Skermanella sp. TT6: one gene and its partner. The protein of the gene in region 1 interacts with the protein of each later gene in a pairwise test. Links are inferred from orthologs where the notes say so. Each region holds a gene or a part of one and is shown on either strand. Other genes may lie near its edges.

What was found. The genes of interacting proteins can lie anywhere in the genome.
Region 2: the proteins of IGS68_RS23990 (region 1) and IGS68_RS06355 interact in binary tests that used the Escherichia coli proteins (3 or more experiments, as listed by UniProt). The link is inferred for Skermanella sp. TT6 from one-to-one orthologs.

Annotation. Positions count from the first base shown.
Region 1 is NZ_CP067420.1:5,137,556-5,142,008, forward strand. The notes cover bases 1,008-3,750. They hold IGS68_RS23990 (HesB/IscA family protein), read right to left. Parts: upstream 2,677-3,750; coding sequence 2,338-2,676; downstream 1,008-2,337. Other genes in these bases: IGS68_RS23980 (energy-coupling factor transporter transmembrane component T family protein), read right to left, coding at 1,022-1,621; IGS68_RS23985 (energy-coupling factor ABC transporter ATP-binding protein), read right to left, coding at 1,621-2,295; IGS68_RS23995 (SUF system Fe-S cluster assembly protein), read right to left, coding at 2,739-3,095; sufU (Fe-S cluster assembly sulfur transfer protein SufU), read right to left, coding at 3,125-3,607; IGS68_RS24005 (cysteine desulfurase), read right to left, coding at 3,607-3,750. Outside these bases: IGS68_RS23970 (GntR family transcriptional regulator), read left to right, coding at 1-289; IGS68_RS23975 (biotin transporter BioY), read right to left, coding at 294-839; more of IGS68_RS24005, read right to left, coding at 3,751-4,453. UniProt on the Escherichia coli protein: Is able to transfer iron-sulfur clusters to apo-ferredoxin. Multiple cycles of [2Fe2S] cluster formation and transfer are observed, suggesting that IscA acts catalytically.
Region 2 is NZ_CP067420.1:1,365,609-1,369,350, forward strand. The notes cover bases 1-2,887. They hold IGS68_RS06355 (ferredoxin family 2Fe-2S iron-sulfur cluster binding protein), read right to left. Parts: upstream 1,666-2,887; coding sequence 1,336-1,665; downstream 1-1,335. Other genes in these bases: murI (glutamate racemase), read right to left, coding at 1-557; tenA (thiaminase II), read right to left, coding at 658-1,329; IGS68_RS06360 (molecular chaperone DnaJ), read right to left, coding at 1,816-2,478; IGS68_RS06365 (cysteine desulfurase family protein), read right to left, coding at 2,649-2,887. In the rest of the region: more of IGS68_RS06365, read right to left, coding at 2,888-3,742. UniProt on the Escherichia coli protein: Ferredoxin are iron-sulfur proteins that transfer electrons in a wide variety of metabolic reactions. Although the function of this ferredoxin is unknown it is probable that it has a role as a cellular electron transfer protein.

The DNA of each region.
Region 1 (4,453 bases):
GCTGGGGATCGGCTGCGAATACGCATGGCGCGTGGTCGAGGAGACCAAGGCCCAGATGGACCGGGTGCGCTACCTGAGCCTGCCCCACGCGACGCCGCTCGATCGGTTGATCCACCAGCACGAGGCGATCGTGGACGCGATCGAGGCCCGCGATCCCGACGGGGCCGAGGCCGCCATGCGCCGCCATCTGCGGGAGATCCTGACCTCCCTGCCCGAGCTGGAGCAGCGCTTCCCCGACCTGTTCGACGGCGCCGCGGCACCCGCCGCGCGGCCCACCTGCGCCGCCTGACGGCTCAGGCCTGGATGACGGGGTAGCTCCGGTTGACGGTGTGGGCAACGAAGGCGGCCACGACGGCCTTGGCCAGGTCGCCGGGGATGAAGGCCAGGGAGCCGGCGGCGGCCTGGAACAGCGGCAGGCCGGCGACCAAGCTGACGCCGACGATGCCGATCGCGTAGACCACGAAGATCCCGCCCGCGGCGCAGGCGGCCAGCAGGCGGGCGAAGGTCAGGCGGGTGCGGAAGCGTTCCGTCAGCCAGCCGACCACGAAGGCGCCGACCGGCCAGGACAGCAGGAATCCGGCGGTCGGGCCGAAGAACACGCCAAGGCCGCCGCGCCCTCCCGACAGCAGCGGCAGGCCCACCGCCACCAGCGCCAGGAACAGCAGCATCGCGAGGCCGCCGCGTTTGGCCCCCAGGATCGAGCCGGCGAGCATGACGCCCATGGACTGGGCGGTGATCGGCACGGGGATGAACCCGACCGGGATCGGCGGCATCAGCCCCAGCGCCGCCATGATGGCGGCGAACAGGGCGATATGGACCATGTCGCGGGTGGTCAGCATGTCGGTGTGGTCCGGTACTTGGTTTTGATCGATTAATCGTAGGTCGGCCTCGGCCGAAGGCCGACAACATGGCCGGAGCGTTGACGCAGGATGTCGGCGTTCGCCCTGACGGGCGAAGGCCGACCTGCGGCACTTCGCTCCGCACCAGCAAGGCGGAGACATGGCGCGCCGGCGCGGAAAACTCAATCGGGATCGTAGCCGCGGGCTTCGATCGCGTCGGTCAGCACGCTGGCCATGCGCAGCGTCTTGACGATCAGCGGCACCGCCACGGCGGTGACGCTGCGCTCCAGGCCGCGCGACCGCTGGGCGGCCTGGATCTCGCGGACCAGATCGATCAGCAGCGGCACGAAGCGGATCGCGAGCGAGATCATCAGGCCGGCCTTGGCGGGATTGACGCCGACCCGGCGCAGGGGCCGGAGCCCCCGTTCCAGGGCCTCTACCATGTCAGAGACCCGGGTCGTCAGGGTGATCAGCACCGCCAGGGAAACCAGCACGGTGAAGCGCAGGACCGTGACCAGCCCGCTCTCCCAGCCGACCAGCAGCGCGTGGACCGCGAAGAAGAACAGTCCCAGCAGCAGCACCGGGCGAAGCTGGGCCGCGACCTCGCGGGGCGGCAGGCGCGCCAGGGCGAACAGGCCCAGGGCCACGGCCTGGACGACGCCGAGGACGCGGGGATCGGTCACCTGGATCAGGCCGACCGCCACCAGCATCAGCGCCAGCATCTTGGCGCCCGGGGCCAGCGCGTGGACCGGCGACTCGCGCTCGATATAGAGGCCCAGCATCAGGCCATCAGTTCTACATAACGGGATATGGCGGCGGAGGGGCGATCGTCGGCGACGATCCGGCCGCCGTCGAAGACCAGGACCCGGTCGAACCCGCCGAGCAGGTCCAGGTCGTGGGAGACGAAGACGGCGGCCTGGGGCAGTCCGGCCACCGTTTCCATGACCATGCGCTTGTTGCGCAGGTCGAGCAGCGTCGTCGGCTCGTCGAACACGACGTAAGCCGGTTCCATCACCAGCACCGAGCAGATCGCCAGCATCTGCTTCTGGCCGCCGCTCAGCAGGTGCGCGGGGCGGCTCCGGTGCCCGGCCAGCCCGTAGCGGTCCAGCACCGCGGCCACCCTCCGGTCGATCTCTGCGCGGTCCAGCTTCAGGTTCTTCAGGCCGAAGGCGATGTCTTCCTCGACCATGGGATAGACGATCTGGGTGTCCGGGTCCTGGAACACGAAGCCGACCTTGCGGCGGACGGCCTTGCCCTCCGTCCGGGTGTCCAGCCCGTCCACCAGCACCGAGCCCTCGTCCGGCACCACCAGCCCGTTCAGCAGGCGGGCGAAGGTGCTCTTGCCCGACCCGTTCGCGCCGACCACGGCGACCCGGCGCTCCGCCAGGGTCACCGACACGTCGCGCAGGACCTGATGGTCGCCGAACCGGTGGCTGACCTGCCGAAGTTCGATCACGGAGGAAAGGCCCGCATCGGGAACGGTACCGCGGGCCGGCCGTCAGACGCTGAAGCTCTCGCCGCAGCCGCAGCGGGCCTTCTCGTTCGGGTTCTTGAAGACGAAGCCGGACTGGATCTTGTCGTCCACATAGTCCATCTCGGTGCCGATCAGGAACATGGTCGCGGCCGGATCGATCAGGATCTTGACGCCCTTGTCCTCGACCACCTCCTCGAACTTCTTGATCTCCTCGGCGTATTCGACGGTGTAGCTGAGTCCGGAGCAGCCGCGCGTCTTGACGCCGACGCGCAGGCCCAGGGCCGGCTTCTCCGACTTCGCCATGATCTGCTTGACCCGCTCGGCCGCGGCGTCGGTGATCGTCATTGCCTTGGGAAGTGCCATCTCGTTCTACTCCGACTTCTGCATGCTCTGTCCGGTGCCGATTCCAGTGCCGATCCGCGGCATCAGAACATATCCAGGGCCACCTTGGCTTCTTCCGACATCATGCCGGGATGCCAGGACGGTTCCCAGACCAGTTCGACGCGGCATGACTTCACGGCGTCGAGATTCTCGATGACCTGCTGCACCTGCATCGGCATCTCGCCTGCCACCGGGCAGGACGGCGCCGTCAGGGTCATGTCGACCTCGACGTTCTTCTCCGCGTCCACGTTGACCCGGTAGACCAGCCCCAGTTCCCAGATGTTGACCGGGATCTCCGGATCGTAGACGGTCTTGATCGCGTCGATCACCTGGTCCATCAAAGTCTCGTTGTCCACCACGCCGGTCTGCTCCAGCACTTGGCCGCTCACATCGTCTGGCATTTCATCGCCTCCTCGAACCTGCCGCCCGTTCATTCGGTAGAAGCCTTGGCGCCGCCCGCCAGGGCCGCGTCCAGGGTGTGCCACGCAAGGGTGGCGCACTTGACCCGCATCGGGAACTGGCGGACTCCCGCCAGCACCTGGAGCCGCTCCAGGGCCTCCCCGTCCACGCCCCCGCCATGGACATGCTCGTGGTCGTCCTTGGTGCACATCTCGTGGAAGCGCTCGAACAGGGCCTTCACCTCCGCCTCGGTCCGGCCGGCGACCAGCTCCGTCATCATCGAGGCCGAGGCGGTGGAGATGGCGCAGCCCCGCCCCTCGAAGGCGGCGTCCTCGACGATGCCGTCGGGGCTCACCTTCAGGTATACGGTGACCTTGTCGCCGCACATCGGGTTGTCGCCGCGCGCTTCCCGGTTGCTGTCCTCCGGATGGCGGAGGTTCCGGGGGTTCTTGCCGTGGTCCAGGATGACTTCCTGGTACAGGTCCCGCAGGTCGTCCATCGTCGCTCCCGTCATCACCCGAAGATCTCCTGGACCCGGCGGAGCGACGCCGCCAGCGCGTCCACCTCGTCGAAGGTGTTGTAGAGCGCGAAGGAGGCCCGCGCCGTCGCCGGCACATTGTAGAAGTCCATCAGCGGCTGGGCGCAGTGGTGCCCGGCCCGAACCGCGACGCCGGCCCGGTCGACGATCGTTCCGATGTCGTGCGGATGGGCGTCGCCCAGCGTGAAGGACAGGATGCTCGCCTTGTTCGGCGAGGTGCCGTAGATCCGCAGCCCCGGGATCTCCGTCAGCTGCGCCGTCGCATAGGCCAGCAGGTCGCGCTCGTGCGCGGCGATCCTGTCCAGTCCCAGCTCCATCAGGTATTCCAGCGCCGCGCCCAGCCCGATCACCTCGACGATGGCCGGCGTTCCGGCCTCGAAACGATGCGGGATGCCCTTGAAGGTCGTTTCCTCGAAGGTGACGCGGGCGATCATGTCGCCGCCGCCCTGGTAGGGCGGCATGGCTTCCAGGATCTCGGCCTTGCCGTAGAGCACGCCGATGCCGGTCGGGCCGTACAGCTTGTGGCCGGAGAAGACGTAGAAGTCGGCGTCCAGGTCCTGCACGTCCACGCCCAGGTGGGTGACGCCCTGGCAGCCGTCGACCAGCACCGGGATGCCCTTGGCGTGGGCGATCCGGACGATGTCCTTGACCGGGTTGATGGTGCCGAGCGCGTTGGACATGTGGCTGATCGCGACCAGCTTGGTCTTCGGCCCCAGCAGCTTCTCGTACTCGTCCATCAGCAGGGTGCCGGACTCGTCGATCGGCACGATCTTCAGGACGATGCCCTTCTCGGTCCGGAGCATCTGCCACGGCACGATGTTG
Region 2 (3,742 bases), 3.8 Mb from region 1 along the record:
TCCGGCCTGGAGCCGGCGTCCTTGTCCGCGAACAGGGGCGCCAGATAGCGCCGCGCGGCGGCTTCGGCCACCGGCCCGTCGAGCCAGCCTTCCTCCGCGAGCGCCACGAACACCGAGCAGGCCCGGGTGGCGATCTCGGCGTCCCCCCGGATCCGGCGGATCGCCGCCTCGTAGGCGCCGGCCCGCGCCGTGCTCTCGGTCGCGATCACCGCGATCCGCCCGCTGGCCGACGCGGCGCAGGCCGCCTCGGCGCCCGGCTCGATCACGCCCGTCACCTCGATCTGGGGATAGGCGTCGCGGAGCGCGTCGAGCGCGTGGGCCGACGCGGTGTTGCAGGCGACCACCAGCAGCTTGATGCCGCGCCCGACCAGCAGCCCCGCCGCCTGGACCGCGTAGCGGGCGATCGTCTCGGGGCTCTTGGTGCCGTAGGGCAGGCGGGCGGTGTCGCCCAGGTAGAGCAGCTGCTCGGTCGGCAGCCGCTCGCGGAGTGCCCGCAGCACGGTCAGGCCGCCGACACCGCTGTCGAAGATGCCGATCGGCCGGTCATGGAAGGTCATGGAGACTCACCGGAGGGAGGGCCAGGGGAAAGGATCTCCCGACCCTGGGCCAATATGGTGAAGACGCAGTTAATCAAGATTGCCGCCACCCGCGGCACGCTCAGGGCAGCAGCTTCAGGCCCATTTCCCAGAACCCGGCTTCCAGCCGGCTCGCGGTCGTGAAGGTGCGGGCCAGGTCGGGGAACCGCGCCTCCCCGCCGCGCCTTCCGTACAGGCTGTCCAGCTGGTCGATCTCGGCCGCCGCGACGGCGCGGTATTCCTCGCCGGCATACATCTCGATCCAGGCGCGGTAGGGGTTCCCCTCCAGCCGCGTCGCCGGATCGGCCGTCAGTTCCGCGGCGATCTCCGCGTAGCCGACGATGCAGGGCGCCAGCGCCACGTGCAGGTCGAGCAGGTCGCCGGCCGTGCCGCGTTCCAGCACGTAGCGGGTATAGGCCAGGGTGCCGGTCGCCTCGGGAGAGGCCGCCATGGCCGCCTCGTCCAGGCCCCATCCGGCGCAGAACCCGACGTGCAGCCCCATTTCCAGGTCCAGGATCGCCGAGAGCGACGCGCCCGCCTGCCGCATGTCGGCCAGGGTGTCGCTCTTGTAGACCGCCAGCGCGTAGGCGCGGGCGAAATGGATCAGGAACAGGTAATCCTGGATCAGGTAGTGGCGGAACGAGGCTTCGGGCAGGCTGCCGTCGCCCAGCCGGCGGACGAACTCGTGGCGGGTGTAGCCCGTCCATTCCGGTCCCGCCGCCTCCTTCAGGCGGTCGAACAGGCGTGCGGCCATCGGGCGTCAGCCCATCATGTTGCGCGTGCCGGAGGGCAGCCGGACCGTCAGGCCGTCAAGCTCCTCGGACATGATGATCTGGCAGCCCAGGCGGGAGGTCTTGGTCAGGCCGAAGGCGAGGTCCAGCATGTCCTCCTCGTCCTCGGACGCGTCGGTCAGCAGGTCGTACCATTCGGGTTCGACGATCACGTGGCAGGTCGAGCAGGCCAGCGAGCCCTCGCACGCCCCTTCCAGGTCGATGTCGTTGCGATGGGCGATTTCCAGCACCGACAGGCCCAAGGGCGCATCCACGTCGCGCTTGTTGCCCTCGGTGTCGATGAATGTGATCTTCGGCATGATGCCACAACTCCGTCGTTCTTCACTTACCGGTCGAAAACCCGAGACGCGGGACTAAAGGTTCGACCTATCGCCCCGTCAAGCGAATCCTTCATCATTTCCACCGATTTCCTCCGCGTGTCCTCCCGGCGCGTCTCCCCGCGGACCGTCTCAGGGAGCGTCGCCGCGCAGGCCGGGACGCCGCCGCCGCGCCGCGCCGGTGAGCGCTTCGAGCCGCTCCAGCCGGTGGACGATGAGCGCCGCGGCGTCCAGGTCCCCGGCGCGGAACGCGGACGACAGGTCGTGGATGCACTGCTCCGTGCCGCGGGCGGCCTGGTTGGCCACCCGGTCCAGTTCCGCCGTGTCGCCGGCACCCGCCAGGGCGGCCTCCATCCCGTCGAGTTCCGGATCGGCGGGGGTCGGCTGGCCGGCGCCATGGACGATGTCGAGCAGGAACCGGGCGCGGCGGATCGGATCGCGCAGCGTGTCGTAGGCGTGCCTGAAGGCGTCGAACTGCGCCCGCGCGTTGGATTTCTCCCGCGGCCCCTTGCTCTCGAACCGTTCCGGCGCGAGGGTCCGGCGGAAGCCGGCGAACTGCCGCTCCAGCGTCGCGGGGTCCAGGTCGAAGCGGACCGGCAGCCCCAGCCGCGTGAAGGGATCGATCGAGCGCGGCGGCTGCACCGTGCCGCAGTTGTGGCAGAACAGCGCGCGCGGCGAGACCGAATGCGAGCAGAGCCAGCACGGGACCAGGTCTCCCGCCACGGTTCCGGGCCCGCCGCCGATTCCGCCTTTTCCCGAGCCGCCCCGTGCCCCGCCGCCTTTGCGTTCAATCATGCCGCATCGCTTCTGAATGTTATGGAGCCAGAATGTCATGGAGCCGGTGCCCGGGGTGACGGAACCCGTATCCCGCGGGCTGGCCTGCGTCCTTACAGGTCGTGCGTCTTTACAGATAAGGTGTTCCCCGGGCAACGCCATACGTCGCGGCCAGACCTTCGGACAAACCGTCAGGACCCGGCCGTGGCGCGTGCCCGGCGCCGGCACAGCGCGCTCCAGGCATCGACGAAACGGTCGATTTCCTCCGGTCCCGTCGCCCAGCCCAGGCTGACCCGGATGGCGGAGGACGCTGCGCCGGCATCCACGCCCATCGCGGTCAGCACGTGCGACGGCTTGACCTTGCCGCTGGAGCAGGCAGAGCCGGCGCTGACCGCCACGCCGGCCAGGTCCAGCGCCATGATCTGCGTTTCGCTCGGGATGCCCGGGATCGACACGCAGGTCGTGTTCGATACCCGCGGCGCGGCTCGGCCATGGATCAGCACGGGCACGCCGGCCGCTTCCGCCGCCTCGGCGATGCGCCGCTCCAGCCCGTCGCGCAGCCGGCCCAGCCGATCCGTCCCGTCCGCGGCGTCCCGAGCGAGCCTGGCGGCGGCGCCGAACCCGGCTATCCCGGCGACATTCTCCGTGCCGGCCCGGCGGCGCTGTTCCTGCCCGCCGCCGCGGAGCACGGGAATGATCGGGATGCCGTCCCGCACCACCAGGGCGCCCACGCCGTGGGGACCCCCCAGCTTGTGGGCCGACAGGGTCAACAGGTCGATCCCGAGCGGGTCGGCGTCGATGCCGATGCGGCCGGCCCCCTGCACCGCGTCGCAATGGAACAGCGCGCCGTGGGCATGGGCGAGGCGCGACGCCTCGGCGACCGGCTGGATCACGCCCGTCTCGTTGTTGACCAGCATGACCGAGACCAGGGCCGTCCCGCCGTCCCGCGCCAGCATCCGGTCGAGCGCCGCGAGGTCGACCGTGCCGTCCCGCGTGACCGGGATCCGCTCCGCATCGGGAACGGTCTCCAGCACGGAATCATGCTCGATCGCCGACACCAGCACGCGGCGGCCGTTGCCCCTCGCGGCTCCCGTGGCCAAGGCCGACGTGTTCGCCTCGGTCCCGCCCGACGTGAACACGACCCGCGCCGGGGCGACGCCGGCCAGCGCCGCCACCTCGGCCCGCGCGTCCTCCACCAGCCGCCGCGCGCGCCGGCCGAAGCCGTGGACGGAGGAGGGGTTGCCGGCGGTCTCCAGCGCCGCCATCACGGCGTCGCGCACGGCGG